2 regions of the Bradyrhizobium sp. USDA 4011 genome follow, and region 2 is predicted to be linked to the other one. Evidence: riboswitches for the same ligand, from Rfam matches in the RefSeq annotation. Region 2 holds a riboswitch; the other holds the start of a gene.
The links. Region 2 has a riboswitch for ZMP and ZTP ahead of ACVW1C_RS37530 (bifunctional 5,10-methylenetetrahydrofolate dehydrogenase/5,10-methenyltetrahydrofolate cyclohydrolase). Riboswitches for the same ligand answer to the same signal wherever they lie in the genome.
Positions count from the first base shown of each region.

Region 1: linked by a shared signal. The riboswitch ahead of ACVW1C_RS12530 (serine hydroxymethyltransferase) and the one ahead of ACVW1C_RS37530 (bifunctional 5,10-methylenetetrahydrofolate dehydrogenase/5,10-methenyltetrahydrofolate cyclohydrolase) in region 2 are both predicted to bind ZMP and ZTP.

Region 1 covers NZ_JBSSGG010000001.1:2,674,825-2,690,407, reverse strand. The annotation lists gene ACVW1C_RS12575 (urea ABC transporter substrate-binding protein) at 1-953, shown strand, start outside; gene ACVW1C_RS12570 (branched-chain amino acid ABC transporter permease) at 966-1,832, shown strand; gene ACVW1C_RS12565 (ABC transporter permease subunit) at 1,928-3,658, shown strand; gene ACVW1C_RS12560 (ABC transporter ATP-binding protein) at 3,648-4,391, shown strand; gene ACVW1C_RS12555 (amidase) at 4,410-5,858, shown strand; gene ACVW1C_RS12550 (aquaporin) at 5,978-6,706, shown strand; gene ACVW1C_RS12545 (glutamine amidotransferase) at 6,728-7,450, shown strand; gene acs (acetate--CoA ligase) at 7,526-9,490, shown strand; gene ACVW1C_RS12535 (adenylate kinase) at 9,619-10,197, shown strand; gene ACVW1C_RS12530 (serine hydroxymethyltransferase) at 10,539-11,819, opposite strand; ZMP/ZTP riboswitch at 11,854-11,937, opposite strand; partial or broken gene ACVW1C_RS12525 (methyl-accepting chemotaxis protein) at 12,354-14,033, shown strand; gene ACVW1C_RS12520 (hypothetical protein) at 14,263-14,514, shown strand; gene ACVW1C_RS12515 (hypothetical protein) at 14,511-14,732, shown strand; partial or broken gene ACVW1C_RS12510 (methyl-accepting chemotaxis protein) at 14,790-15,583, shown strand, end outside.
Region 2 covers NZ_JBSSGG010000001.1:7,911,802-7,927,384, reverse strand. The annotation lists gene ACVW1C_RS37575 (VanZ family protein) at 1-16, opposite strand, end outside; gene ACVW1C_RS37570 (sterol desaturase family protein) at 620-1,474, shown strand; gene ACVW1C_RS37565 (helix-turn-helix domain-containing protein) at 1,572-2,582, opposite strand; gene ACVW1C_RS37560 (alkane 1-monooxygenase) at 2,755-3,900, shown strand; gene ACVW1C_RS37555 (hypothetical protein) at 3,927-4,142, opposite strand; gene ACVW1C_RS37550 (hypothetical protein) at 4,246-4,617, opposite strand; gene ACVW1C_RS37545 (hypothetical protein) at 4,754-5,047, opposite strand; gene ACVW1C_RS37540 (zinc-ribbon domain containing protein) at 5,251-5,673, opposite strand; gene ACVW1C_RS37535 (MaoC/PaaZ C-terminal domain-containing protein) at 5,812-6,264, opposite strand; gene ACVW1C_RS37530 (bifunctional 5,10-methylenetetrahydrofolate dehydrogenase/5,10-methenyltetrahydrofolate cyclohydrolase) at 6,416-7,249, opposite strand; ZMP/ZTP riboswitch at 7,296-7,375, opposite strand; gene ACVW1C_RS37525 (hypothetical protein) at 7,591-8,007, shown strand; gene ACVW1C_RS37520 (hypothetical protein) at 8,129-8,647, opposite strand; gene ACVW1C_RS37515 (hypothetical protein) at 8,865-9,503, opposite strand; gene ACVW1C_RS37510 (VOC family protein) at 9,765-10,148, shown strand; gene ACVW1C_RS37505 (hypothetical protein) at 10,164-10,595, opposite strand; gene ACVW1C_RS37500 (GrlR family regulatory protein) at 10,834-11,184, shown strand; partial or broken gene ACVW1C_RS37495 (SMP-30/gluconolactonase/LRE family protein) at 11,402-11,602, opposite strand; gene ACVW1C_RS37490 (PAS domain S-box protein) at 11,766-14,447, opposite strand; gene ACVW1C_RS37485 (DMT family transporter) at 14,714-15,583, opposite strand, start outside.

The sequences.
Region 1 (15,583 bases), 5.2 Mb from region 2:
CGAACGACCAGATCTCCGCCGTCGTCGGCTGCTTCACGGGCGCCTCGCGCGAGGCGGCGCGTCCCGTCCTCAGCCGCAACAAGAAACTTCTGTTCTTTCCGACCATCGACGAAGGCGGCGAGTGCGACAAGTACTGCTTCATGCAGGGGACGGACTGTGTTCAGCAGGAAGGGCCGCTGCTCGACTGGGCGATCAAGAACGGCGGAAAGAAGATCTACGTCGTGGCCGCGGATTACATCTACGGACACGTCGCGAATGCCTGGACGAAGAGCCTCGTCGAGAAGAAGGGCGCCGCGATGGTCGGAACGGAATTTATTCCGCTCGACGTATCGGATTTCAGCGCTACGATCCGCCGTATCCAGGCAGCGAAGCCCGATGTGATCATGTCGAATCTCGTCGGCAACAACCACGTCGCGTTCTACCGGCAGTTTGCCGCCGCCGGCCTGAACAAGTCGATCCAGATCCTGTCGCCGGTGTTCGGCTTGGGCAACGAAGAGAAGGTACTCTCACCATCCGAGGGCGCTGGCATCGTCGTCGCTTATTCGTACTTCGAAGGTCTCGATAATCCCGAAAACAAGACGTTCTTGGAGGGCTTCCGCAAGAAGTATCCGGACGCCGGTGTCGTCGCGGATACGCCCGCCCAGGTCTGGAATGCCTGGCACCAGTGGAAGACCGCGGTGGAAGCTGCCGGATCCGCAGAGGTCGACAAGGTGGTCGCAGCCTTGGAGAAGGCCACCCCCTTCAACGGGCCGGCCGGCGAGGTCCGTCTGGATGCGCAGAGCCACCGCAATATCCAGAACGTCCACCTGGCGCGCGTGACCGACAAGCAGACGTACGAGATCATCCAGAAATTCGATCAGGTTGCTCCGACGCGGGAAGTCGTTGGGGCGGGAACGTGCGATCTGACGGACAAAGACAAGACGTCACATCGAATGATCAACCCCAAGTTCTGAGGTTACAGCATCATGGATGCATTCGTCGTCATAGCGGTCTCAGCTGTGACTGCAATCGCCACCCTGGTTCTCATCTCGACGGGGCTTGCAGTCATCTTTGGTCTCATGCGCGTGGTCAATATGGCGCATGGAGAATTCTTGATGGTGGGAGCGCTAACGACGACTTCCTTGGTGCTGAAACTCCACTTTCCTTGGTGGCTCGCGATGATGGTGGCTCCCTTCGTGGGAGCCACCATCGGCGGTGTCATGGAGGTCCTGCTGATCTCGCGGATCTACCAAAGGCAGCTCGTCGACACCCTCCTCATAACGTTCGGTATTAGTCTTGTGATGTTCCAACTCGCCGTGGATGTTTTTGGCACGACACCACCAGGCATCGAGACGCCACTCGGAGCGGTAACGATCGGCTCCTATTCGTTTCCCGCTTACACTTTGGTGATGTTGCTATCCGCGATCGCGATGCTCGCGGGCCTCTATCTCTTGTTCACCCGAACGAAGTACGGCCTGCTGGCACGCGCGACGGCGCAAAACCCGACGATGGCCTTGGCCTTGGGCGTGCCGGCGCAGCGAATCAATTTCATTACGTTCACGCTTGGTTGCGCGCTGGCCTCGCTCGGCGGCGCGATCCTTGCGCCGATGATCTCGGTCAGTCCGAGCCTCGGCCAGGCGTATGTCGGGCAGGCGTTCATGGCGGTGGTCATTGCAGGGCCAGCCTTCATCTCGGGCACGCTCTTGTCGGCCATTCTGCTTGGCGGAGTGTCGAACGCGTTGTCACAGGGGGCGACCACGCTCTGGGGCGTCACAGGTCTGTTTGCGATGGCGATCGTGATCCTCCGGTTCAAGCCGTTCGGCGTGTCCTTCGGGTGGAAGAGGGGGCTGTAATGACGTCTATGCCTCAAGACGAATGCTTAGCGTCCGAATTCGCTCCACATCTCGCGCTCCGGTCCGCGCGTCTGAAGACAGCGGTGGCAATACCCGTGATTGTCGCGTTCTTGGTGGTAGCCGCGCAGTTTACGTCAAGCACTTTGGCGCTGAAGCTGACCCTTTGGATCAGTTTCGCCATTTGTGCCTTGAGCCTCGACTTCGTTTGGGGCAAGGCGGGAATATTCAGCTTCGGCCAAAACGCCGTATTCGGATTGGGCGGTTATGCGTATGCCGTGATTGCGCTCAATTTCTTCCCGGACAGCCAGGAGACGATTTCGGCGCTCGTCGGAGCGGGCCTGGTCGGCGCTGTTAGCTCCGTGCTTTTGGGCTACTTCCTATTCTACAGTCGCCTCACCGATGTGTCGCTGTCGATAGTTACGCTGGCCGTCACGTTGATCATCTATACGGTCCTCGCGAGTACGGCCGGTCCCGAGTACCATATTGGAGATGCCCTGCTTGGTGGCTTCAATGGCATCCCTTCGCTTCCCGGTATCGCATTTCCCGCAATCGGCGGGATAGGAGGCGAGGAGCTGACCATTCGTCAGTTGTTGACCTTCGCAATTGTGTTCGCGGGGGTGATCTACCTTGCTCTTCATCTTCTGGTGCACAGCCGCTTTGGATTGAAGATCGAAGGGCTCCGCTCCAACGAGCTGCGCATGGAGCTTCTCGGGTACGATGTGCGTCGGCTAAAGCTCACGGCTTTCGCTATCGGGGGCCTCATTGCCGGACTTGGTGGCGGTCTCTTTGCGGCTTGGGGTACATTCGTAAATCCCTCCGTCTTTTCACTGGCTCAAGCGGCGACGGTTGTTGTTTGGGTCATGGTCGGCGGCCGAGGCTCGCTGATCGGAGCATTTGTCGGCGTATTCATCGTTCAGTCGGCCGCAGATGCGGCAGACCTCGTCGTTACACAGCAAACGCCTTTGCTCGTGGGCGCACTATTGGTTGGCGTCGTCATGTTGATGCCGGATGGTGTGGTACCGACGGTCCGCCGTTGGCTTCTGCCTGGCCGGCCTCAGCGGCACGAATTCCGGATCAGGATTCGCCAATCGAGCTCGGGGCTGGCTAGTGGCGCCACAGGGCGTCAGTTGGCGGTAACTGATATCGCCAAGCACTTCGGAGGCGTCCATGTTCTCCGCGGGATCAGCGCTGCCTTCGGGCAACATCCAATAAACGCGATCATTGGACCGAATGGCGCGGGAAAGAGCACCTTCTTCAACATTCTGACGGGAAGGCACGCCCCCGATCAAGGCACTGTCGTCCTAAACGGCGCCGACGTCAGCAAGATGCCGACTTTTCAACGCTGCCGCCGCGGCCTCGGAATCAAGATGCAAGTGCCGTGCATCTTCCCCGAGCTGACCGTACGGGAGAACATGTTGTTGGCCGCAATGATCTCCAGCGATCCTCAGGAGCTCGGGGCCGTCCTGCAACGGGTAGGATTGGGTCATCGTGTAGGGGACGTGGCCAAAAACCTGTCGCACGGCGAACAGCAGTGGCTGGAGATAGCGCTGTTGCTCGTACAAAACCCGTCGGTTGTTCTGTTGGATGAGCCAGGTGCCGGAATGGGCGACGAAGACAAGCGTCGCACCATTGCGTTGATCCATGCTCTCTCGGAGCATCACACCCTCATCGTGGTCGAACACGACATGGAGTTCATCAGATCGCTTTCGGCCCCCGTTCTGATGTTGCATCAGGGGATTGTTTTCCGCTCGGGCTCGTTCGATGAGTTGGTCCGCGACGACGCGGTGATCGACGCCTATCTTGGGAGGCGCTCTCATGCCGCATGAGAATATATGCAATCTCGAGCGCGCGGATGCGGCGCTGTTGGTCAACGAGCTGTCGTCGAGCTACGGATCCGCTGCCATTCTCAAGAGTGTCTCGTTTTCCGTAAGCTCTGGGGAGATCGTAAGCGTTCTTGGCCGCAACGGCGCCGGTAAGACCACCTTGCTGAAGACTATCATGGGGCTCGTTCGCCCCGAACACGGTGAGATATGGCTCGAAGGGAAGCGGATAGACAGGTTGCCGGCTAACAGTATTTCGATTGCTGGTCTTGGCTATGTCCCGCAGGGGCGCGCGATCTTTCCGAACCTCAGTGTGATCGAGAATCTTCAGGTCACGCAGTTTGCACAAGGCAAGGGAAAAGAGCGGGTAGACGAACTCATCGAAATGCTGCCTGCATTGAAGCCACATCTTGGCTCGAGAGGCGGCGGATTGAGCGGCGGTCAACAGCAGATTCTTGCGCTGGCGCGGGCCCTGGTCGGTCGACCGCGCGTATTGCTGCTGGATGAACCGTCGGAAGGCATTCAGCCATCGATTCTCGATACGATCATCGGCGTGCTGAAGAATCTGATGAGCAGGGAGTCGCTCGCCATTCTGCTCGTGGAGCAGAATCTTGACTTCGCTGCTGCTCTCTCTCGGCGCGCCTACGTAATGGACATGGGACGGATCGTACGGAACGTCGATCAGGACGAATTGGGTGCGAGCAGAGAGCTCGCGCGCAACTTGATGAGTGCAAGCTAAAACTCGGAGGATGCACAAATGGCCGCTACAACGACTCTCGCCGCAACCACGGATTCCAATCTTTGCTACATCACGGCAGAGCAGGCCGTAGAGGCGTTCAAGGCGAAGCAACTGTCGCCTGTCGAACTCATGCATGCGGTCATCGCGAGGTGTGAGACGGCGAATCCGAAGGTGAACGCTCTGACATACATGTATTTCGATAAGGCATTGGAAGAGGCGAAGGAGGCGGAGAAGCGCTACGCCCGCGGAGGCGGCAATCCGCGTCCGCTGGAGGGGATCCCGCTGGCCATCAAGGATCTGCATCCCGTGAAGGATGAGATTACGACATGGGGTTCCAAGATCTTCGAGGGCGTCAGAGCTGACTATACGCTTCCGATCGTTCAGAGACTTCTGGATGCCGGTGCTATTCTGCACGTCCGCACGACGACGCCGGAGTTCGCGCATACAGGCCATTGCCACAGCCCGCTCTGGGGCGCGACACGAAATCCTTGGAACACCGAATACAGTTCGGGTGGTTCCTCCGGTGGCTCGGCCGTGGCAGTGGCGACCGGTATGACGACCCTTGCGGACGGTGACGACGGCGGTGGATCGATCCGCATTCCCTCATCCGTCAACGGTGTCTTCGGCTTCAAGCCGCCGTTTGGGCGTAACCCCGGATGCCTGTTGCCGACCAATCTGGATTGGATCCTTCATCTGGGCCCGATCACGCGCTCGGTAGGGGACGCGATCATCATGCAGAACATCATGAGCGGACCTCATCCGGACGACATGGCGTCGCTGAAGCCCAAGATCGACGTGCCTTTGAAGGGCGGGTCAATGAAGGGCAAGAAGGTCGCCTTCTCCATGGATCTCGGTTACTTCCCGGTCGATCCGGAGGTGCGGAAGAATACGCTCGCTGCGGTCGACGTCTTTCGATCACTTGGCTGCGAGATCGTCGAGGTCGACGTCGGCTGGAATCTCGGTTCGTACGATGCCTGGATGACCCACTGGGAGGGACTGTTTGCGTCGGTCGCCGGGCAGCACCTTCCTCGCTGGAAGTACGAGATGGATCCTTACGTTCGCGGGCTGCTGGAGCGCGGCATGCAGCACAACTACGTGCAGGTTAAGCAAACGGAGTTCGTTCGAACCGAGATGTACAAGAAGCTTAGCCCCATCCTTCAAGAGCACGAATTTCTGCTGTGTCCGACAACTGCCGTGCCATCGGTTGCTGCCTGGCATCAGTGTGACGACAAATCCTTCAAGATCGATGGCCGGCCGTGGGATGCAATGATCAATTGGTGCATGACTTATCCCTTCAATCTGATGAGTCCGTGCCCGGTGGCGACCGTTCCAAGCGGCTTCGCGAGCTCCGGCGTGCCGACGGGGATGCAAATCGTCGGTCGAACTTACGAGGATGCCTCCGTGTTTCACGCTGCGCTGGCTTACGAGGCCGCCAACCCTTGGATCGGCAAACATCCGCAGATCTGAGGCGGAGACGATCGAGGACGTCGAGACGGTAGGGATAGCAGCCGCAGGGCCTCGCCGTGCGGCCGCGATACTCTGCGCCTGAGCAATCTCAAATTCCCGCGGTTCAGCCGCGGGTGACCATGTATCAAAAGCTCTCTGAAGAGGACCTGACAGTAATGTCGAAGGAATACATCGCCGAATTCATTGGTACCGCAATTCTCGTGTTTGTCGGATGCGGGTCGGTGGTTGTTGGGGCATACGGATCTGCAATCCCGATTGGCGCATTACCAATTGGTCTCGCCTTCGGCCTGACCGTGACTGCATTGATCTATGCATTGGGACCAGTATCCGGCTGTCACATCAATCCAGCCGTGACGGTGGCGCTGTGGGCGGCTGGACGCTTTAAGTCCAGTCGAATTCCCGGATACATCGTAGCTCAGCTCGCTGGTGGTGTCGTTGGTGCGGGTGTTTTGGTCCTTATTATGGGCGGTAAGATCGGGACCTCGTTCGATCCATCATCCGGCCTGGGTCAAAACGGGTGGGGAGACAATTATCTCGGGCAGTACGATGTTCTGTCCGCCTTCCTGACCGAGTTCATTACGTCAGCGATCTTTATCGTTGTGATTTTAGGGGCTACTTCGACGAAGTCGATGGGCGATCTTGCGGGATTGGCGATCGGGGGCTTGCTTGCGGTAATCATCGTTGCGTTCATCAACGTGACGGGGGTGTCGTTGAATCCGGCGCGTAGCCTGGGACCCGCTCTGTTCGTCGGTCAGCACGCTATTGCACAAGTATGGTTGTTCTTCCTTGCACCGTTGTCCGCCGCACTTCTCGTAGGTTTCGGCTTTCGATCGATTGATGCAAACTAGGCAACCGGCTTCGCTAGTCTGATGACCCGTACTGTTGTAGCCATCCGGCATCTTGCCTTTGAAGATCTCGGCGCTTTCGAGGATGTGTTCCGACAAAGCGGACTTGACGTTCGTTATGTCGATGCCGGAATAGACGATCTTAGCAGCCTCGATCCTGGTGACGACGATATCGCTGTCATTCTGGGAGGTCCTATCGGTGCCTACGATGACAGTAAATATCCGTTTCTGAAGGTCGAGGCCGACTACATCGAGAGACGGCTTGGCCATAAGCGAGCAACACTGGGAATTTGTCTCGGAGCCCAACTAATGGCCCGGAGCCTGGGCGCCCGCGTCTATCCCGCAAACGACAAGGAAATCGGGTTCTTTCCCGTAGATATGACTCGTGATGGCAACCGGTCCTGCCTGGCGAGCTTGCTAGGCGAGCCCGTCCTCCATTGGCATGGCGATACGTTCGATCTTCCCTCGGGAGCCGTGCGGCTTGCATCTACGCAGATATGCGAGAATCAAGCGTTCTCCTTCGGGGACAATGCGATCGCATTTCAGTTCCACCCTGAATTGGGTTCAGTCGGATTTGAGCGCTGGCTGATAGGTCACACCTGTGAACTCGCCGTTGTTGGCATCGATGTGTGCAAGCTGAGACGTGAGTACAAGTCACTTCGATTCAAGCTTGAAGCCCGGGCTCGCGCCTGCCTACGTCTTTGGTTGAACGAAATCGAGATGATCCCCCAAAACGCGGCGCGCTGATTCCGCTATTTAGAAGTCGAGAAGCAGCAGTGTCGCGGACAGTGGGCTGTTGCTGTTTGGAGAAGGCGAAGCGAAATGAAGAAGTCGGGGGCACTGCCAACGTCTGAGAGGGTCTACGACGTCCCCGCGGAATGGGCCAAGCGCGCCTGGGTCGATCCGGCCAAGTACAAGGACATGTACGCCTGCTCGATCGCGGACCCGAACGCCTTCTGGGCCGAGCAGGCCAAGCGCGTCGACTGGATGAAGGCGCCCACCAAGATCGAGAACGTCTCCTTCGCGCCCGGCAACATCTCGATCAAATGGTTCGAGGATGGCGTGCTGAACGTCGCCTGGAATTGCATCGACCGCCATCTCGAGAAGCGCGGCGACCAGACCGCGATCATCTGGGAGGGCGACGACCGCTCCGAATCCAAGCACATCACCTACCGCCAGCTGCACGACGAAGTCTGCAAGATGGCCAACATCCTGCGCACGCGGAACGTCAAGAAAGGCGATCGCGTCACGATCTATCTGCCGATGATTCCGGAAGCGGCCTACGCCATGCTGGCCTGCGCGCGGATCGGCGCGATCCACTCGGTGGTGTTCGGCGGCTTCTCGCCGGACAGCCTCGCCCAGCGCATCAAGGACTGCGACTCCAAGGTGGTCATCACCGCCGACGAAGGCCTGCGCGGCGGCAAGAAGGTGCCGCTGAAGGCCAATGTCGATGCCGCGATCGCCAAAACCGGCGGCGTCGATTGGGTCGTGGTGGTGAAGCGCACCGGTGGTGCGATCGACATGAACCCGACGCGCGACCTCTGGTACCACGAGGCCGCCGAGATGGTGACCACGGACTGCCCGGTCGAGCCGATGAATGCCGAAGATCCGCTGTTCATCCTCTACACCTCGGGCTCGACCGGAACGCCGAAGGGCGTGCTGCACACCTCCGCCGGCTATCTGGTGTTCGCGTCGATGACGCATCAATACGTGTTCGACTATCACGACGGCGACATCTACTGGTGCACCGCCGACGTCGGCTGGGTCACCGGCCACAGCTACATCCTCTACGGGCCGCTCTGCAACGGCGCGACCACGCTGATGTTCGAGGGCGTGCCGAACTACCCGGACAATTCGCGCTTCTGGAACGTGGTCGACAAGCACAAGGTCAACATCTTCTACACCGCGCCGACCGCGATTCGCGCGCTGATGCAGGGCGGCGACGAGCCGGTGAAGAAGACCTCGCGCAAATCGCTGCGGCTGCTCGGCTCGGTCGGCGAGCCGATCAACCCGGAAGCCTGGGAGTGGTACCACCGCGTGGTCGGCGACGACCGCTGCCCGATCGTCGACACCTGGTGGCAGACCGAGACCGGCGGCATCCTGATCACGCCGCTGCCGGGTGCGACCAAACTCAAGCCGGGATCGGCGACGCGGCCGTTCTTCGGCGTGGTGCCCGAGATCGTCGATGCCGACGGCAAGACGCTGGAGGGCGAGACCTCGGGCAATCTCTGCATCGCCAAATCATGGCCGGGCCAGATGCGCACGGTCTATGGCGACCATGCCCGCTTCGAGCAGACCTATTTCTCGACCTACAAGGGCAAGTATTTTACCGGCGACGGCTGCCGACGCGACGCCGACGGCTATTACTGGATCACCGGGCGGGTCGACGACGTCATCAACGTCTCCGGCCATCGCATGGGCACCGCCGAGGTCGAGAGCTCGCTGGTGGCGCATGAGGCGGTCTCGGAAGCCGCCGTGGTCGGCTATCCCCACGACATCAAGGGCCAGGGCATCTACGCCTATGTCACGCTGATGAAGGGCACCGAGCCGACCGAGGCCTTGCGCAAGGAGCTCGTCGCCTGGGTCCGCAAGGACATCGGCCCGATTGCCTCGCCGGACCTCATTCAATTCGCGCCCGGCCTGCCGAAGACGCGCTCCGGCAAGATCATGCGCCGCATCCTGCGCAAGATCGCCGAGGACGAGCCCTCCAGCCTCGGCGACACCTCGACCCTGGCCGATCCTGCCGTGGTCGACGATCTCGTGAAGAACCGACAGAACAAGCGATAGCGTGCGCGACGCATGAACGTCTGCCGTGCGGCTGACGGCACTGGGGCGCGCCGAATGAAGCGCGCAGGTTGATTGACGCCGCGTTCGGCCAAACGACCGCAGGACAATCTGGTCGATGGAGAAGTGATGTGAGACTTGTACTATTGGGGCCACCCGGCGCCGGGAAGGGTACGCAGGCGTTCAGACTGTCCCAGATGCTCGCGATTCCTCAGCTCTCGACCGGAGACATGCTGCGGACGGCAGTGTCCGCGCGAACTCCGATCGGACTGAAAGTGGCAGACATCATGCAACGTGGCGAACTCGTTCCTGACGGTTTGGTGGTGGAATTGATCATCGGGCGAATTGCTCAGCCCAATGCTGCGCATGGATTCATCCTTGACGGGTTTCCGCGCACAGTTACGCAGGCCACAATGCTCGACCAGCTCCTGGTCGTCGACGGACACGAGCTCAATTGCGTGATCGAACTCAAGGTCAGTGAAGCGAAGTTGCTCGACCGGATCCTGGGGAGGGCCATGCAGGCCCGCGCGGGGGGCGAAGCAGTGCGAGCGGACGACAATAAGGAAGCGCTCAGCGTGCGTCTGACTGCCTACGCAAGCCAGACGAGGCCGCTTACTGAATATTATTCAGCCAAAGGATTACTGAGGACAGTTGACGCCTCACAGTCGATTGACGCCGTAACGACAGCTTTGATCGATGCGATGAAATGACAGAAGGCTTCGTGCGCCAGCGCTCTCGGTGCCCACCGAAAGCACGCGCTCGCCACCCCTGTTCCTTTTGTTGGCTGAGAGTACAGGCAGTCGATTTGCCTGCGCACAGAGAAGATCAGGCCAACCTATCTGACGCATATTGAGCGGTTCTTGCCAGAGATATCTGCATCCACTGTGCTGTATTCCTCGATCGGCGTTCGCGCGCGAACGCGCCACGCGCGGTAGGGCAGCAGCGACCAGTCGTCCAACTAAGTTCAGTGGGTAAGCATGACCGAGGTCGGGCGTTGGCGCCCGACCTCGGTCTTGTATACCGACCCCCTGCCGGGCTTGCTTGCAGGCGGTTAGTTCGGTCCGAAACTGGACTCCACACCCGGGACAGGAAAAGCCCGGCACATCTGGACGCATTCTGATCTGAGCCGCGCGATGACCGCATCGTCTCCCTTGGCGTTCAAGGCGGTCGCAATGAATTCGCCGATACGACGCATCTCGGAATCTCCCATTCCTCGTGTGGTCGCCGCCGGCGTGCCGAGGCGGACACCGCTAGGCCTCAGCGGCGGGCGCGGATCGTCCGGAATCACCTGCTTGTTCGTGGTGATGGCCATCGCATCGAGCATTTCCTCGGCGGCTCGTCCATCGATTCCGACCGACGCTGAGGTATCGATGACCATCATGTGATTGTCCGTCCCATCCGTGACGAGTTTCATCCCGCGCTCCATCAGCGCGCCGGCCAGCACCTTTGCGTTGCGCAAGACTCGTCGCGCGTAGGCCTGGAAATCCGACGTTGCCGCCCTCTTGAGCGTGACAGCAATTCCGGCCACGACGTTCATGTGAGGTCCGCCCTGCAAGCCGGGAAAGACGGAGGCGTCGATCCGACCGGCATGTTCTTTCTGGCACAGGATGATCCCGCCACGGGGCCCGCGTAGCGACTTGTGGGATGTCGTCGTCATGACGTCGAAGCCGGAATCGAGCGGATTGTGCATAACGTCGGCGGCAACCAATCCGCCGAAGTGGCTCACGTCAGCCATCGTCAGCGCACCGATTTCGTCGGCAATGCGTTTGAAGGCGGCATAGTCTAGGTCGCGCGGATAGGAGCTGTAGCCGCACAACACCATTTGGGGACGCGTTTCCTTTGCGATTGCGCGCAATGCGTCGAAATCGATTTCTCCGCTCTTTGATGGGCTCGTCTTGTAACGAGTGAAGTTGTACAGGCGACCCATGTGGGACACCGGCGCGCCATGGGTGAGATGGCCACCGTGCGACAGATCCATCGCGAGGATGGTATCGCCGGGTTGGAGCAGACCGAGATAGACGGCCTGATTCATCGGCGATCCAGAGAGAGGCTGCACGTTGGCGTGTTCGGCGCGAAAAAGCGAACACGCCCGTCGGCGTGCGAGATTTTCGATCTCGTCCGTATATTGCTGTCCGCCGTAGTACCGACGTCCCGGATACCCCTCCGAGTATTTGTTGGTGAAGACCGACCCGAGCAGCTCAAGCACTTCCGGATAGGTGTAGTTTTCGGATGGAATCAGTTCGACGCCGTCCTGCTGGCGGCGTTCTTCTCCCGCAAGGGCGGCGGCGATCTCTGGATCGTTGATGGACAATTCATTGCGAAATGACGACATGCTCGGGCTCCTCAACTCGCTGTTATCTCAGCAGATTGGTTGCCCAGGCGATCGGCATGAACCCATCGCGCTTCACCGTGGTCGATTCCACGTTAACTCGCCAGTTGCACGATAGGACGAATGAGCACGGGAGCTCTTCGCGAAACAGGATTTAGCCGACCTGTGGACCTTCCGCAACTACCAGTTCGCGGACTGCTCGCGGGCAGGGCCTGAAAGTGGGCGCCAAGCGCTTGTCCGAAGATCCTCGTGCCCTCCGAAGCCGAACTTTAGCGACATAAGTGAGTTCTGAAAAAGATCCGTGACGCATCGAGCTCCCTCATGTCCAACGGGGCGGGTCAGCATTTGCACGGAGTTTTGGAGAAGATGAGAAGTAGGAATCGTTGTCGCGGGAAACTTCGGTGCCACAAAATACCGGCGTGCCCCGTACGTAATCTTACCTACGCGGGATGTTAACGCTGCCGAAGCTTGAATCAATTTGTATGTAGCATCGACATATCGACCCGGTATCCACCCTCTCTCAGAAGAGAATTGCTAATGTTCTCCAGATTCTCCATTCGCTCGAAGATTGCCGCCGTTGTGGCGATCCTCATTGTCGCGCTTGCCGGCATGGGTGTTCTCGCCCTTCTGAAGATGCAGGCAATGAACACGAGCATGAGCGAGATTACCCTCAACTGGTTGCCCAGCATTCGTACGTTGGGTGAACTGCGGGCGAGTAACCTCGCTTACCGAGCGGCGGTGCGTCAGCACATGCTGGCCCAAACTCTTGAAGAGAAGTTGGCGATCGAAAAAAATCTAGAGGAAATGAATAAGAACCACGACGAGATATGCCGGACCTATGAGCCGTTGATCTCCTCAACAGAAGAGCGCGCACTCTACGACGAAATGGGCCAAGACTTGGGCTTCCTATCGGGAGATTTCAACGAAGGTCATGACGCTGTCGCGTGAGGACTCTCTTCGCGACGCCTATGAGACGGCCGTGTCCGCCGATCAAGTGGCGACGAAGGCGGAAGATCTGCTGGGAAAAGACGTTGCCCTTAATAATCGAGGTGCTGACGCCGAAACACGGACCGCGTCCGATGCATATAACTCGACGTTCTGGTTGGTCGTAACCATCCTATTGGCTGCGACCGTCGTTGGCGTGTCCATGAGCGCCTATCTTGTTCACGACGTCTCGAACATCATTGCTTCGATCATGGAGCCTATGCAGGCTCTCGGCCAAGGCGACCTCACCGCTGAGGTTCCCCATCGTGGCGAGAAAACTGAGATGGGGAAGATGGCAGACGCTCTGCAAGTGTTCAAGGAGGCGTTGATCGTCAAGAGAGTTGCTGACGAGGCAGCGGCCGAGGAAGCCGATGCCAAGATCGAGCGTGGTCTTCGGGTCGACAGCATCACCCGCGAATTCGAGAAGGTGGTCGGCGAAGTCGTTAACAATGTCTCTTCCGCGTCGTCTGAACTCGAGGCATCGGCTAGCACCTTGTCGGGTACGGCGGCGCGATCGCAAGAGTTGTCTACCGCTGTGGCCGCAGCTTCCGAAGAAGCATCGACCAACGTTGAGTCGGTTGCCGCTGCAACTGAGGAACTGTCATCGTCGGTCAACGAAATTAGCCGTCAGGTCCAAGCATCCGCTCGGATGGCTAGTGAGGCCGTCGGTCAAGCGCGCGTGACGACCGAGCGTGTCGGCGAGTTGTCGAAGGCGGCTACCCGAATCGGCGATGTCGTCGAGTTGATCAACACTATCGCCAGCCAGACCAATTTACTCGCGCTCAACGCAACCATCGAGGCCGCCCGAGCGGGGACGCGGGTCGCGGCTTCGCGGTCGTGGCTTCGGAGGTAAAGACTTTGGCGACGCAGACTGCAAAGGCTACCGGTGAAATCGATCAGCAGATTAACAGTATCCAAGCAGCGATGCGGGACTCGGTCAACTCCATCATGGAAATCTCCGGTACCATCGAGAAGCTTTCCGAGATCTCCTCGACGATCGCAGCCGCGGTCGAAGAGCAGGGCGCGGCGACGCAAGAAATTTCGCGGAACGTTCGCCAGGCGGCGCAGGGCACTCAACAGGTGTCGTCCAACATCACTGAAGTGCAGCGCGGCGCAACAGAGACGGGCTCTGCGTCTTCGCAGGTGCTATCAGCCGCGCAGACGCTGTCGTTCGACTCTAATCGCCTCAAGACAGAGGTGTCAAAATTCCTCGTCAACGTACGCGCTGCCTAGGCAACTAAGCCGCGAGAAGCCTTTAGTGAGGCCGAGACTTCGTCTACGCCAATGCAAAACGTTAGCTAGGCCAGGGGATCGTGGTCTAGCTCCTCCCAGCCGGAAAATCGGATCGCAACATGCCATACTTAAAAATAGGCGCACGTATTACCTTGCTGATTGCGATCAACGTTGTTGGGTTAATCATGGTTAGTGTGATTGCTGTCGATCGACGTCTAAGACACAGGCCATGTTGTCTCGTACTGAAACTGATGCACTAAAATCGATCGAACAAACGTCCAAACTGAACGAGTCGATGCAGGAGACGTTCCGTCAGCTTCTGTTGGCCGTCCAGCATAATCCAGCAATTCCCGCAGCGAAGCGTGACAATCACCCGGTTACTCTCCATACGGAAGCGATGGAGAAGGCTGTTGCGATCATGAACAATGCGCTCCGTGATTATAGGAGTTCCAGCCGGGCACGTACTTCACCGATGTCGTGACCCAGGTCGAGACTTCCGAGACAAAGCTGGTCGAAGACGGTCTAAGACCATTGGCTGCCAGGATATTGTCTGGTGACTACGATCAAGCAGGAATTGAGATCACCACGACAGTGCTGCCGCTATTCAATGAGGTCAAGAAAGGGGCCGCGCAACTGCTCGCACGGCATCGGGATATGGCCAAGCAGATCGAACAGTCGGCTGATGAGCAATATGCATGAATCCGCCTTTTCCTCCTCGTGGGCGGAGCCGTGATCTTTGTTGCGATGGTCGGAGCCGCCCTCATGATAGCGCGGTCGATCACCAGGCCGTTACGTTCATTGACCGCCGCTATGACGGTGTTGGCGACCGGAGGTCACTCAGTATCGATCCCCGGCACGGACCGCCATGACGAAGTGGGCGAGATGGCCAATGCGGTTCAGGTGTTCAAGGACAGCATCATCGAGGCGGAGCGCCTTCGCAGAGAGAAGGCGGAGTCAGAAGGGGTGGAGCACGAGCGGCGCCGAACTTATATGCGCGAGCTTGCTCAACGCTTCGAGGGCGACATTGGCGAAATCGTGGATGCAGTCTCGTCAGCCTCGGGCGACCTTGAACTCGCCGCAAACAGCCTCTCCAAGACAGCCGTGAGTGCGATGGCGCTCTCGTCCATTGTCGCCCAGGCCTCCGATGAGTCCTCCACGAACGTCGGATCGGTCGCCGCATCGATCGAAGAACTCGCTCATTCAGTGGTAGAGATCGGTGTGCGCGTCCGAGAGTCGGCCGCGATGACTGCCGCCGCCGTGGTACAGACCGAGAAGACAAACGAGCAGATCAACGCGCTCTCTAGTGCGGCCACGCGGATCGGGGACGTCGTCGAATTGATCAACACGATTGCTGGGCAAACGAACCTTCTTGCATTGAACGCCACCATAGGGGCCGCTCGAGCAGGCGAGGCCGGGCGTGGATTTGCCGTGGTGGCTGCCGAGGTAAGGCTCTGGCGGAACAAACGGCCAGGCGACGTGCGAAATTAGTCAGCAGATCAGCAGCATTCAGGCCACGACGCGGGGCTCTGTGCACGCCATCCAGGAAATCA
Region 2 (15,583 bases):
TCCTTGATGCAAGCAAGCAACAGTTTCCAAGTCGTGGTGCCCTGGATGCACCGTCGCTGAATTAGCCCATCGCGCGTGTCAGCGACAGGCGGGATCTACGCAAAACCGTCGTCCGCAAGGACTAATCCCGATGGCTTTCCCGTAGAGCCCCCGTAAGTCGAAATACCAAGTTCTCGGTGCGCAGCAAGCGCTACGATGAACAACGAGAGGGCTGCACCTCACCTTGAAAGGCAGCGAGGCCGTTATGGAGCGCTTATACCTGGGCATTACCGTTACCAGCACATACGTCTTGGTCACGATTGCGCTGATCGTGGCTTTCATGCACTGACCGGCAGATAGGTCCGGCACGGCTGGTCTTGTGGCGAGCCACAACAACTTTCGCCGACCCGCAACTATCGACGAAAGCCCCGAAAGCCGATCGAGATCCGGCGGGAGGTCGCCCGCCAGTTTGCGGCCGACATGCAGGCCGGTACCAAGTTGCGGTTGAGCGAGCTCAATCGACTTTTTGAGTTGATGCGAACCGGGCCGATTAACGCTCCTTCAGCTTGGGCTTTCCTTCCTATTGACGCTGTTGGGAGCCGAGATGATAGGCTACCGCCATTTCAGGCGGCCATTTTCAATGCGCGATTTATTTGGACTGACTCAGCTTTTGCTGGCGGTTTTGGTCTTCGTGCCTTTCGAGCGACTGTTCGCCGCGAGGCCTCAGAAGATTTTAAGGCATGGCCTGCTGACCGACATGGCCTTCCTGTTCATCAACGGGGGGCTGGTGCTCGCCGGCGTGCTCGCCATCATGACGGCGGCCATTCTGGTCAATCAATCGATCCTGCCTGCGGCAGTGACGCAGACGATCGGCGATCTTCCCTATCTGATTCAGGTGCCCCTTGTGATCCTGATCGCCGACCTCGGCGTCTACTGGACGCACCGCATCCTGCACGTCGTGCCCGCCATGTGGCAGATCCATTCCGTTCATCACGCGGTCGAGGAACTGGATTGGCTCGCCGCGATTCACCAGCATCCGCTCGACGTGATGTTCATGAAGGCCGGCGCGCTGTTTCCGCTTTACGCGCTCGGCTTCTCCACCGAAGCGATCGGGACCTACCTGCTCGTCTACTACTGGCAGGCCTGGCTGGTTCACGCCAATGTCCGCCTGAACTATGGACCGCTGCGCCACGTCCTGGTGTCGCCGGAATTTCATCATTGGCACCACAGCAGCGAGACGGCAGCCAGGGACAAGAACTTCGCCGGGCTGTTCTCGTTCTACGATGTGCTGTTCGGGAGCGCCTACCTTCCGAAGGGGCAGTATCCGAAGGCATTCGGCGTCGATCATCCAATGCCCTCCAGCTATCTGGCGCTTCTGGCCTACCCGTTTGTCGCGTGGACCTCCAAGCGCAAGCGCGACGATCCGTCCGGCGTCCAACCTCTGTCGCAAGGTGGAGCGCCTGCACAGCCGCGCCAGAGCGCGCCGCTGAGCTAAAGCATGATCCGGAAAAGTGCGAAGCGGTTTTCCGAAAAGATCATGCTCAAACAAGGAGCTAAAGCGCGATGACGATTCAACCTGTTCTCATCGCGCTTTAGCTGCGCAAACCCTTCTCGCCGAACCAGCGGCGGCAGGCGCGGCTGAAGCTCGTGGCGTCGGTGTAGCCGAGCGCGGCCGCCATCTCGTCGCGCGATTGGGCGCCCGTCGCGAGCATTGTCCGGGCACGCTCGCGCAGCACGCCGTCGAGCAGCGGCCGGAAGGCGCAGCCCGCCTCCGCCAGCCGCCGCACCAACGTCCGCCGCGAGGTGCCGACGAGGCGCGCGGCCTCCTCCTCACCGAGCCGCTGCGGCAGCCGCGCCGCAATCAGGCTCTCGACGATCCGCGCCAGTGCCGCGGTGTCCGAGCGCGGCCTCTCGATCTCCTCTAGCGCTTCGATCGCCTTGGCGTGCAATTCCGGATCGGCAAACGGCGAAGGCCGCGCGCACAACGCCTTCGGCACGTCGAAGATGAAGGCGGCGGCATTGAACCTCACGGCGCAGGAATAATGTTGCATCAGCCGCTCCGCGCCCGCAGGCGGCGGCCAGGGAAACTGCAACGTCGCCTGGTCGATCGCATCCTCGAGCAGCTGCGCATAGACCGCGTGCACATTGAGGCTGACCGCCAGCGCAACGGCGCGCCACAGCGCGCCATCCATCGCCACTGCAGGAGAGATTTCAATCTGGATCGAGCGCGGCGTTGTGCGCAGCCGGTTGCGGATGAAGGGCGCGCGGGTCGAACCGAAGCGCGCGCCGGTGTTGAGCGCATCCGCGATGGTCGGCGCCGTCCTGGTCGCAACGTCGAGCGCCCCCTGCAGCGACGTCGACCAAACCGCCGCGGCCGACAACGGCCACAGTTCGCCATGTCGGTGGGTGATGTTGGCGGCGAGGATCACCAGCGACGACACCGGCATGTGAGCGCCGGGCTGGTCGAGCACGTCCTGCTGGATTGCAGTGCCCTGCAGCAGCTCGTCGCGTTCGCCCCGCGTCTTGCCGAACGCCCGCACCAGCGCCCGCGCATAGCTCACGGACACCGGCGTGCGAAGGGCATCGGCCTCCGACCCCTGCATTGCCTTGGCGCCCTCCCTCGCGAGCAGCCGAACACACCCGGTGGAACCGGCTTGGCGCAAAATGCCACAAAATTGGCCCATTGGGAACTGGCGGCGCAGGCCCGCCTCGCGGCATCCTCAGCATAACAACGGCGAACGCCGCCTCGAAAAGAGATGCTGGGAGGGGAATGCGATGATCTTCACGGGCACCAATGCCGCTGGCGAAACGATCACCTACCGGGACGGCAAGCGCTATCTGTGGATGCTCTCGTTCATCCCGCCGCTGATCCCTCTACTGTCCTACTGGCTCTTCCTGCGGACGCACAATCCGCTGGTGACGCTGATTCCCTTCGTCTTCATCTTCATCCTGATCCCGCTGCTCGATGTCCTGTTCGGTGAGGACACCCACAATCCGCCGGCGGAAGTGGTCGCCGCGATGGAGGCCGATCCCTATTATCTGCGGCTGGCGCGTATCACCGTGGTGTTTCCATGGATCAACTACGTTGCCCTGATCGCCTTCTTCGGCACGCAGGAGCTGCCGTGGTGGTCCTACGTCGCTTTGCTGCTCGGCGTCGGCACCATCAATGGCGGCGCGCTGTTGATCGGGCACGAGCTCGGCCACAAGGCTGACCGGCTCAACATCTTCTTCGGCATGCTCGCTAACTGCGCGGTGGGCTACGCCCATTTCCGCGTCGAGCACAATCGCGGCCATCACACCTGGGTCGCGACGCCGGAGGATCCCGCCAGCGCGCGATTCGGTGAATCGATCTATGCCTTCGCGACGCGTGAACTGCCGGGCGCGTTCAAGCGCGGCTGGCGCAATGAGGCCGAACGGCTGACCCGGCGCGGCGAGCCGGTCTGGTCGGTCAACAACGAGATCCTGCAGGGCTTTGCGCTGACGCTCGTCGTCGCGGCCATTCTGATTGCGCTGTTCGGCTGGAAGGTCGCGCCATTCATCGTCGCGCACCATTTCCTCGGCTGGTACGCGCTGACCCAGGCCAACTACGTCGAGCACTATGGATTGCTGCGCGAGAAGCTGCCGAACGGCCGCTACCAGGCGGTCGAGCCGCGCCACTCCTGGAACACCAACCACATCGTCTCGAACCTGATGACGTTCCATCTGCAACGTCATTCCGATCACCACGCCAACCCGATGCGCCCCTACCAGTCGCTGCGCGATTTCGACGATATCCCGCGGCTGCCGAACGGCTACACCGGCATGTTCGGCCTGGCTGCGATCCCGCCGCTCTGGTTCCGCGTGATGGACCCCAAGACGCTGGCGTGGGCCGGCGGCGACAAGAGCAAGCTCAATCTGGGCGAGCGGCCGGCAAGTTCGTGATTGCGGATGTCGCCCGGCTTCCGGTGCTAGATCGCGACGGACCGCCGCTTCATCGCGCCGATGCCGAGGAACGAGCCGTTCACCGACGGATACTGCCTGATGAATTCGAACGTATCAAAGCCAGGTGCTTCGAATTCCTTCAGCGCCTTCCAAAGCAGCGTCGTATCCGGACAGGCTTGGGAGTGGATGTCGGGATGTACGATGACGCTAGCGTAGTAGCGCACCAGCAGCTGATCCTGCATCGCACCGCGCAGGCCGTGATCGCCGTCGATGAGACCGAGGTCGGGCTCCCTCCCTCAACGGCGCAAGCGCATCCCGGGCGGAGATTCTTGCCGCCGCCGGTTTTCACCCGCTCGGGATCTTCCGGCGGACAGCCTCCACGCCGGCGCCGGTGACGCGATATTTCCGTCCCATCTCCGGTAGGATCCAGCCCTTCTCGATCATTCCGGCAATGGTGCTCGGGCCGACACCCGCGGGAAACGGCCGGCGATTTCGGATCGCGTCAATTGCGACCCGCTCGAGATGGGTGGCGACATGCGAGGGACGCGCGCGAAACGCCTTGGCCATGATGAGGACCGACAGCACCTCGGCGCGCCGGCGCACGGCCGAAGCGCTGCGAGTCAGTTCGTTGCTGATCTCGAGAGCGTTCTTACCGGCCCTGGCGAGTTCTCTGAGCTTCTCGTCCTCGTCAGAGCTCCAGCGCCGCACGATCCCCATCTGGCCCTCACCGCCTGGTACCCCATCTCGAACCGATGCATACGCGGGCGACGCTGATTTGCCATGTGACTTTCGGCACCTCTTGATGTGACATTGGAGACTGTCAGCATCAAGAAGGCCGATTACGAAAACACTCCTAGTGCTTGCTGGGTTCAAGCGTGATGAGCACGCCGGTCGGTTCGGGCTCGTGCGGCCGCAGCGACGTCAGCTCCGGATCGCTCCACTCGGCAAGGCTCACCACCTCGCCGGTCTGCCCCGGCATGTCGGAGGTCTGGGCGGGTTCGAGCACCTTGAGCCCGGTGGTGTCGACGAAGAATGTGTGCTCGCCGAACACGCTGTTCAGCTGCGCCACCGCCGGATGATCATCCGGAAGCACCTGCGCGTTCAGTTGCGTCATGGTCTGCTTGACTTGCGTGGAATTAAGCTTCATCCGCTGCTCCTGCTTGTTGGTTCCGGCCTTTGGATGTTTCCCTGGCTGGTTCCTCCCCGCCCGCACCCCTCGCCGGGGGCTCCGAAGTCTCGAACCGATCTGGCAACGAAACGTTCCGCACGCGCGATGCATTGACCGCGTGCGTGCGGGTTCCACATCCATCGCTATGTGAAGTGTGGCGCGACGTCGGGTGCACCCGCTCTCTACGAGGCGGAAGGCTTCTTTCTGGCGAGCCCTTCCAGATGCACGCGGCGCGCGGCGGACTTGCGTGCGCGCGCCCTGGTGCGGCAGGCCCGACAGCGCACGGCCTTGGTGAACACGTCGCCCTTGGCGGTCTCGTACCACCATTTCTGCTGCAACGGCGTCCAGACCTCGGCAACACCGCAATCCTTGCAGACGAAAGGCTCGGGCCGATAGGTTCCGCGTTCGACGAAATCAGGAATCGAATAACTGTTCGTGGGCGCGAGCTGGCTCGTGACCACGGGGACCTCGTCGCACGCCAGCGCGATCTTGTAGTCGCGCAAGCGCTGCCGTTCGGCTGCGCGTTGCGTCAGCGTGCGACGCCATTCCTCGACCTTGCGCTGCTTGGCTTCGATCTCGCCCCGCGTCTGCTTGCTGCGCTTCACGCTCATACCATCCGTCTTGCACCGACGAACTTGCCGCCCGGCAGCCCGGCCATATCAAGACGAAGTCATTGATACGCTTTGGCGCTTACCATGGTAGCCGCAGCATCGCCGGGCGGCCAGATCGATCCGGGCGGAGGTTTACGTCCGCCCCTGCTCCGCCGGCCGCATGTGGATCAGCGCATCGAGAACCAGGACAAGAACCGGACGCTGCTCGTCGTTGACGAGCTCGGTCTTGAAGATCACGACGGCGTCGCGCCGCTCCGGCCTGATGGTAATCTTCTGGATCTGGGATTGGCCGGTGAGCGTGGCTCCCGGGCGAACCGGGCTCGGCAAGCGGATCTCGAAGCTCCGCCCGACGATACCCGCCACCTTGGTCCAGATCGCGTCCACGACGAGCCGCTGATAGATCGCAATGGTGTTGAAGCCGCTCGCGATCAGGCCGCCGAACGGGCCCGCCGCAGCCGCGACGGGATCGGTATGGATCGGCACCGGATCATATTTGCCGGCGAACTCCAGGATCTCGGCTTCGCCGATCGTGTAGGTGGCGAGCTGGAATGTCTGGCCCTCGGTGAGATCTTCCGCATAAAGCAACGCGCGCCTCCGTCTGTCGCGCGACGATAGACCAATGCTGCGGGCTTTCCATGACCTCCGGGGTCAAGTTCTTCGCGCACCGTACTGCGCGCGCAAAGAAGAGACGCGCGCGCGACGCCGGCCGCTCGCGTCGCGCTGCAAGCCCCCGCGGCTATTGCAGCCGCGCCGCCCTCGCCTTCGCGGCCTTCACCGTGTTCTCCATCAGGCAGGCGATCGTCATCGGGCCGACGCCGCGCGGCACCGGCGTGATCGCGCCGGCGACCTGCACCGCTTCGTCGAAGAAGACGTCGCCGCGCACCGCGTAGCCGCCTTCCGGCTTCTCGACGCGCGTGGTGCCGACGTCGATGACGATGGCCTGCGGCTTGATCCAGTCGCCGCGCACGAGGCCAGCCTTCCCCACCGCGCTGACCAGGATATCGGCCTGGCGGCAGATCTTGCTGATGCCGCGGGTGTGGATGTGGGTCTGCGTCACGGTCGCCTGCTCCTGCAGCAACAGCGCGGCCATCGGCTTGCCCACGATGTTGGAGCTGCCGATCACCACGGCATGAGCGCCGGTGAGATCTGGCCGGATCGACTTGATCAGCCGGAGACAGCCGAGCGGCGTGCACGGCACCAAGGCATCGTCGCCGTGAAACAGCCGGCCTGCATTCAGCGCGTGCAGGCCGTCGACGTCCTTGGCAGGATCGACCGCCGCCATCACGCGCAAGGCGTCGATATGCGCCGGCAGCGGCAGCTGGATCAGGATGCCGTCGATATCGTCGCGCGCGTTGAGCGCGTCGATCCTGGCAAGCAGATCGGCCTCGCTGGCGTCATCCGGCAGGCGTTCGACCTCGCCGCGCAGGCCAAGCCGCTCGGCCATCCTGACCTTGCTCTGTACGTAGATATGGCTCGCCGGGTCACAGCCAACCAGCACGACGGTGAGGCCGGGCGCGCGGGGGCAGCCGGTCCAGTTCGCTCGCAACCTTGTCGATGACAATTTGGGCATGTGCATGCCCATCAAGAATGTTCGCCGTCATGGCACCTCCGTTTCGAAGCGGTGCCCAGGCGCGCGGCGTTCAGTCTCTGCGCTCCCCGATGGTGGTCCATCCAAGCGCCAGTCGCGCAGATGCGCCGTCATAGCCGCCCGGCCTGGCAAACGCAAATCACGCTCGCTTGCGGCCGAACCGGCGACGAATTGCTCCTGCTTTTGCCGGTGGATCGGTGCCGGGCGGGCCCCCTCCGGGGTAGGATTCGGGCAGAACTTGCGATAAGCCTCGGCGCTTGCCGGACTTTTCCGATCCCCGGCGCCATCCTTCCGGTCATCACGCCACTTCGGACATTTTCACCATGAGACATATCATCCTCGCGCTGGCGCTCCTCTGCCCGGCTGCCGCGCTTGCTCAAGGCACCGCTCCAGCCACCACGCCACCTCCCGCCGCCGACAAGCCGGCGGCGGCCTCGCAGCCGATGGTCGGCGACAAGCCGCTGGTCCAGGTCGGCAAGAAGTCGGCGGCCAAGAAGGGCGAGAAGGCCGCAGCGCCCGGCAAGCCGCAATCGGTCGCGCAGAAGCTCCAGGCCTGCCAGGATATCGACGACGCCACCAAGGAGCGGCTGATGTGCTATGATGAGATTTTCAAGCCGCAGCCCAAGCCGAAGGCCGCCCCTGCCAAGGGCGTCGCCGAATGCCGGTTCGTCAAGGAAGAGGACGAGCGGCTGACCTGCTACAACGGCTTCGCCGACAAGATTCCGCGCCTGCCGCGCTAACCACTTCGGGCCACCCGGGCAGCGGCCGCCAACCGGTTACCCGGCTGGCATCGCAGACAAGAAAATGCCGCCGCAAGTGTTTGCGGCGGCGCATCGATTGCCGGTTGCGGCGTGTCCTTGTCTACCAGGTACCGAAACCGCCGAAGAAGCCCATGCGCGGCTGCTGCTGCGCGACACGGTAGGGCTGATACATGCCGGGCTGGGCCAGCCGCATCGGCTGCTGGGAATGGGTATGGCTGCGCGCGATCTTGCGCTTCTTCGGCGCCTGCACCGGCTGCTCGGCCGGCTTCGCCTCGGCCACGACCGGCCCCTTGCGCGCGTCAGCCTTCTCCGGCGGAATGAACTGGGCGAACGTGTCACGGACGCGGGCCTGCGCCGACGCATCGCTGGCAGCCGCCGGGTTCGCTGCGGCGACCGCGTTCACCTGCGACGGAACGATGGTCGGCAGGTTGGTGTCGTACACCACCCGCTCCGGCAATTTCTGGGTCGACTTGATGCGTACCATGGTCTTGCTGTCGACGGCGGGCGACGACAGGCCCTGGCTGGCGACCACGGCCTCCTGCGGAATGATGGCATTGACGACGAAGAGCAGCGCAAGCAGCACGCCACCAACGAACAGGAAATAACGCGCCACAGGCATTTTGGTAGCTCCCCCCGCGCTACGGGCGCGGTTCAACTCGACGCGATGACATCTTCTCATCGCGCAACGAATTCATCGTCTGCGCATGATCACCCGGACAGACGCCATCCGCGCTCCCGGGTCGTTCTCTAACGGTCGGCTTATTAGTTAGTTCCTGCCCGGCCGTTACGGTTCACCCGACAAGTCACTTCCTGGTCACTTTTTCGGGATGCTGGGTTTAGGCGCGGCTGGCGGTCACGACCGTGCATTTCGCCTTGTTTGCGTTAACATTTACGAACCCGATCAGCATCCGCGGGTAGGTCTTGCGGCTCTTCATGGCGATGGTGTCCGGGATCAGCCGCTTGCGTTCGGTCACGGGGCTACCGTCGCCGCGGACGAAGGCGCAGGCGATCTCGATATCCTTCACCGCGAAATCATTGGCATTGCGCAGCGTCAGGGTGACCAGCACCTTCGAACCCAGCCCGCCGCGCCGCCAGGATTGCGAGGCGATCCGCAGCCCGTCCAGCGGCGATCTTTCAGTACCCGCCTCGGATGCTTTGGCGGCCTCGGCCGGCTGCGCGGCGGTCGCCACGCCGACCGTGGCCGGTTCGCTCGCCGGCGCGGCCGGGGCATCCTTCGCGGCTTGATTTGTGATTTGGGCAGGCTGCGCCCCGGTCGATGCATCCTGCGCGGTGCGGATGACGGCGGAAGACGCCGGCCAGACATCCTGGTTTCCGGCATCGCTCGGCTCGGGGAGCATGAACCACGCCGCAATTCCGGCGACCACGATCACCGACACCAGCAGGCTGGCGTAAAGGCCGCCCTCACCGAGACGTCCGGCGGCAAACCTTCGAAACGACGCCAAGCCGATCCGCATCGTCGTGCCCTCATCCTCGACGCCCGATCAAGCCGCCACCTAGCACAGAAGCCGCAGGCATCGCAGCATGCGCCACGGCCACAGGTCGAGCGGCCACGCGAGATCAATCACCGACGGCCGGAATGGTTTCATTCCGGGACGACAATCTTGCGGCTGGCATCATGGAGGGATGGTATCCCAACGGACCGCTCGCTAGATTTGCGCCGGCAGAGAGCGAGTGCTGCGCGCCCAAGCGCGCGCGAGAACAACAAGGAGATCGCAATGCCCGTCGTCACCTGGGATCACGTTCATCTGCGCAGTCCCGATCCCGAGGCCACCGCGACCTGGCTGCGCGACATTCTCGGCGGCGAGATCATCCGCGGCCCCGGCCGCATCGACGTCCAGCTCGGCGGCGCCAAGGTGTTCATCGCGGAGGTCACGCAAGGCGACGGCGTCAACGCCCCTCCGGTGACGCCGTATCAGGGGCTCGATCATTTCGGCCTGACCGTGAAGGACATCGACGCGGTCGCGGCCGAGATCAAGGCCAAGGGTGTCGAGTTCACCAAGGAGCCGACCACGATCCGCCCCGGCGTGCGGATCTGCTTCATCCGCGGCCCGCAGGGCATCTCGATCGAACTGCTCGAGCGCGACCAGAAATACGCGTGAGCGACGACCGATCCGCTACGTCATGCTGCCGGGCATGAAGCAGCGGATCGTCACGCCCATGTAGCTCTTGATCGGCCAGACCATCGCGCGGCCGACCCGGTTGGGCTCGGTGACCACGGCCTCGTCGGGAACATCGACCCAGGCCCCATCGAGGCGCACGCGGTAGTGCCCGTCCTTCGATTCCCAATCGACGTCGCTGACCGCGCTGCCGTCGGCGTCCGAGCAGCACGGTCCCTTGCCGCTGCGCAGACCGTCGAACCATTCCTTGAGGGGCGAATTGGCGTAGCGGCCGTCGGGATCGCGCGCCCGCGCGATTTGTACGGCCGCCGCCAACACCAGCATCATCAGCCCGAGAGACACCATCACACGGCCCGCACGACGGGCCCAAGTTCCATTGGCATTGCGAGGGCGCGCCAAACGGCCGCCCGATTCAATCCAGTCCGACATGTGTTTGCTCCAGCACTCACCGGCCAGTGCAATCAGAGCTATGCATTTCGCGGGCCAGTTCGATTCGCGCGCACGGTCCGCTGTCATCGCGCCGTCACACCGCCTGGCAGGAACCGAGGGTTCACGGTCACTCCGGATACCCCCGGAATCAACCTGCCTCATTGCACGAGGTTGCTCGCTTTGGCATAAAAAACCAATCTGGATTGCTGCGGGCGCGGCAGCCGGACCATGGGACGTCATGAAGAACGGGCTGTACTCAATCCACGTGACCCTGCTGGACGGACGCGTCGGCAAGGGCAGCGGAGTGATTCTTTTCCGCGACGGGCAAATTCTCGGCGGCGATGCCTATCTCTATTACACCGGCAGCTACACGGTGAAGGGCGACGCGTTCAAGGGCGAGGTCCTCGTGCAGCGCCACACCACGCCACGCGAGACCGACAACCCATTGTTCGGCGGGCCCGCGCCGGTCGGCATCGGCGTCTCCGGCACCTTCACCGACACCCGCGGCACCATGAGTGGAACCGCGCTGGTCGGCAAGGCGAGCCTGATCTTCGGCGCCACGCTGCACAAGCTCGCGGATATCGATTAGCTCTTCGAGACTCGCTGCTAGATCCGTCACCCTGAGGAGCGCGCCCTTGCGCGCGTCTCGAAGGGTCGACGGCCACCAGTCGGGCCGTGCATCCCTCGAGACGCCGCTTCACGGCTCCTCAGGATGGCGAAGCGAAGCAATCCAGCGGGCCGCTAGCGGAGAGATGGATTGCTTCGTCGCCACCGCTCCTCGCAATGATGCCGTTGGAAACGCCGTCTCACGTCGCGCCGTGTGCCTCGACATAGAGCGCGTAGATCGAATGGCATGACGCCATGTAGAGGCGGTTGTTGTTGGGTCCGCCGAAGGTCAGGTTCTCGCAGCGCCCCGGCAGGCGGATGAAGCCGAGCGGCTTGCCCTGCGGGCCGAACACCATGACGCCGTCGATATCCTCGGGCCTGCCCTTGAGCTGCCCAACCCGTCATCCTGAGGTGCGAGCGGAGCGAGCCTCGAAGGATGCACGGCCCGGCGGTGGCCATCGGTCCTTCGAGGCTCGCCGAAGAGGCTCGCACCTCAGCGACAAAGGCTTCGCCTTTGCGCGGGGATGACGGAGCTAAAGCTGGCGCCACCCACTCATCGCTCATTTACTCCGCCGCCTGCTCCAGCGGTGCGACGCGCGGCAGGATCATCTGAATGCGGGTGCCGTTGCCCGGCGCGGAATCGAGCGAGAGCCGGCCGCCGAGGCGCGTGGTGACGATGCTGTAGACGATGTGCAGGCCGAGCCCGGTGCCGCCCTGGTCGCGCCGCGTCGTGAAGAACGGATCGAAGGCGCGGCGGCGCACGTCGAGGCTCATGCCGCAGCCATTGTCGGCGAAGACCACCTCGACATAGTCGTTGCCGGAGGCGTGCACCTGGATCTCGACCTCGCCGGCCTTGCCGTTCGGGAACGCATGCGCGACCGCGTTGAGGAACAAATTGGTCAGCACCTGGCCATACGGCCCCGGATAGGAATTCATGATCAGGTTCGGCTCGCAATCGACGTTGAGCGTCAGATTGTGCTTGCGCAGGCCAGGCCGCAGACTCATCACCACCTGCTCGGTGAGATCGCCGAGATCGAAGGTGCGCTGGTCCGAATAATTGCGGTCGGCGGCGACCTGCTTGAACGACTGGATCAGCTCGGCGGCGCGGTTCAGATTGGCGACCAGCTGCGAGGAGGCATCCCGCGCCGTGTTCAGGAAGTCGTTGAGGCTCGAGCGGCGCAGGTCGCCGCGCTCGACCTGGGTCGCGAAGTTCGCGGTCTTGCGCTCCAGCGCCGAGGCCACGGTGAGGCTGATGCCGACGGGATTGTTGACCTCATGGGCGACGCCGGCGACCAGGCGGCCGAGCGCTGCGAGCTTCTCGGCCTCGATCAGCGAATTCTGGGTTTCCCGCAGATTGCGCAGCGCCGCCTCCGCGGAATCCCTCGCCTTACGCATCTCCTGTTCAGAGCGCTTGCGCTCGCCGATGTCGAGCGCGACCGTGACGATGTTCTCGATGTCGCCCTGGGCATCGAGGATCGGCAGCTTGTTGACCAGCCATTGCCGCATGTTGCCGGCGACGTCCTTGTACTCCTCCTCGTAGAAGCCGAGCTCGCGGCGTGCCGACAGGACCCGCTTGTCGTTTTCATCGGTCTTGGCCGCGCCGTAGCGCGACATCAGCTCGCCGGTGGTCTGGCCGATCGCGTCCTGCGGCTCGATGCCGAAGATGCCTGCCATGTAGCGGTTCATCAGCACGTAGCGCAGATTGCGGTCCTTGACGTTGATGACGGCGGGCACCGTGTCGATGACCATCTGCAACAGCCGGCGGCCTTCGGCGATGGCGTCCTCGGCGCGCTTCTGGTCGGTGATGTCGCGCACCGTGCCCTCGTAGCGGATCACCTCGCCCTCGTCGTTGCGCACGACGGTCGCGGAATCGGACAGCCACAGCACGGTGCCGTCGCGCGAGCGCACCTGATACTCGTAGTCGCGCACCGTGCCGTCGCGCAGCATCAGCTGCTGGTACTGCTCCCGTGCCGCCGGATCGACATAGACGGTGGAGGCGATGTCGCCGATGCCGTTGATCAGGTCCTGCGGCGTGGCATAGCCCATCATCCGCGCCAGCGCCGGATTGGCATTGAGCAGCGCGCCGCCCGGCGTCGTGACGTAAATGCCGTCGACGGACGCCTCGAACAGCTTGTGGTAGCTCTCCTCGGCGAGCCGCTGCTCGGCAAGCGCGCGCAGTGCCGCCTCGCGCGCGCTGTCGGCGTCGACCAGGGTCTGGCGGAACACTTCGGCGGCGCGCGCGATGTCGCCGATCTCGTTGTCGAGATCGGCACCCGGAATGAACGCGCTCTTTTCACCGCCCGCGACCTTGCGGATCGATCCGGCGATCCGGGCGAGCGGGCGAACGGTGCGGCGAACCACCAGCACCGAAGCGAACAGGCCGATCAGCACCCCCGCCGTGCCGAGCACGATGCTCTGCCATTTTGCCTCCGACAGCGTGCGCGCGAAATCGCGCGCCAGCACATGGCCGCGGCGCGAGCTGAGCTCGCGCAACAGCTCGGTGACCTTCTGGATCAGGCGGCCTTCGGCGCCAAGCACCTCGCGGTCGATGTCGGCGATCTGGCCCTCGCGCACCGAAATCGCGCTGATCGCCTCGGCATAATTGTCGACCGCGCCGCGCAGGGCGGGTTCGGCGATGGTCATCGCCCGCATGCTTTGCGCGGCCTGCTCGGCGGCCGACGTGTTGTGCGCCAACAGCGCGGTGGCAATGCGGCTCTGCGCCTGCAGCAGCGTGTTGGCCAGCGCCGCATCGTTGCTCGCGGCGACCGCCTTGTCGAACGCGTCGCGCAGCGCCGGCAGTCCGACGACGATCTCGGCACGGCGGCTGAGCAGCGCCGAGATACGCTCGATCCCGCTGCGATAGGTCGCCAGCCGCTGGGTGACGCCGTCGATCATGTCCTGCTGCTCGGGCGCCAGCTCGATCCGGGTCTTCTTCAGGATTTCGCTCAGCGACTGGGCTGCCTCTGCGACCTGCGCCGACTGGTTGCCGGGCTCGGTGACGAAGTCCCGCGCCGCCAGCCGCAGCTCGTTGGTGCGACGATCGATATCCTCGGCGATGTCGCCGACGCTTTGCAGCCGCTGCAGCTCGGCGAAGGTCGTATCGATGTGCCGGATCGCGATCACGCTGGCTGTGGACGTGATGATGATCACAGCCAGCACCAGCAGGAAGCTGCCGAACGTGAGCTGGCCAATGGAGAGGGAGAACGCACGCGGCGCTTGCGAATTCGGCGGCAATTCAGCGGTCATGTCATCAAGGCCGGGGTCCAATGCGCCCCAATATAAGGGAAATTACGGGCTTTGGGGAAACATGCTGAAGTCCCTCGCCGGCCGGCGGTGTGACCCGTGTCACCCGCCCGGTGGCCGATTCCGGCACAGGGTGAGGTCAGGCCTCGGCCGGCAGGATGCCGGCCTCCTTGATACATCCGGGGACATCCAGCCGGCGGCCGGTTTCGGGAGACAGCACATCAGCCGCGGCGGTCCTCCGCTCCGGGATCGCCATCGCGGCGATGACCTCAGGCCGTGGTGGTCCTTCGTGCCGGGATCGTCATCGCGGCGACGCCGATCACGACGCAGGCGAGCCCGATCCACGCCGTCGGGCTCAGCCGTTCGCCCAGAAAGGCGACGCTGAGCGCAACCCCGATCGGCACCCGCAGATAGGCCTGCGCGGTGGTGCCGACCGACCCCAGTGTCTGGATCAGGCGGAAGTAGATCACGAAGGCGATCGCGGTCGAGAACACCGCAAGCGCCAGCAAGGCGAGCAGCGAGCTGGTCGATGGCGTCAGCGTCCAGGGCCGTTCGACGGCGAGGCTGAGCGGAATCAGGACCGCCGCGCCCGCGATCAGCGAGCCCGCGGCCGGCGCCATCGGATCGAGCCCCTCGAAGCCGCGGCTGAAGATCGCGGCGCAGGCGTAGCAGATGGTGGCGGCGACGATCGCGACCTCGGCCACGATGCCCTCCCCGATATCGCGGAACGCATCGACGCCGACGATCAGGCAGATGCCGGCCATGCCGGCAATCACCCCGAACAGCTTGCGCGTGCTCGCGGCCTCATGGCGGGTGATCGCGGCTGTGAACAGGAAGGTGAAGATCGGCGAGGCCGAATTGAGGATGGTGGCGAGGCCGGCATCGACGAAGCGTTCGCCCCAGGCGATCAGCGTCCACGGGATCACGCTGTTGACGCAGGCCTGGAAGATGAAACGGCCCCAGGTCGGGCCATCCGTCGGCACCGTCACGCCGCGCATCCGCATGATGACGAGCAGCAAGAGCCCCGCGATCGCGGTCCGCGCCGCGATCAACGTGATCGGCGGAATGGTCGCAATCCCGAGCTTGATGAAGGTGTAGGAGCCACCCCAGAGGGTGGCGAGCGCGAGCAGCAAAGCCAG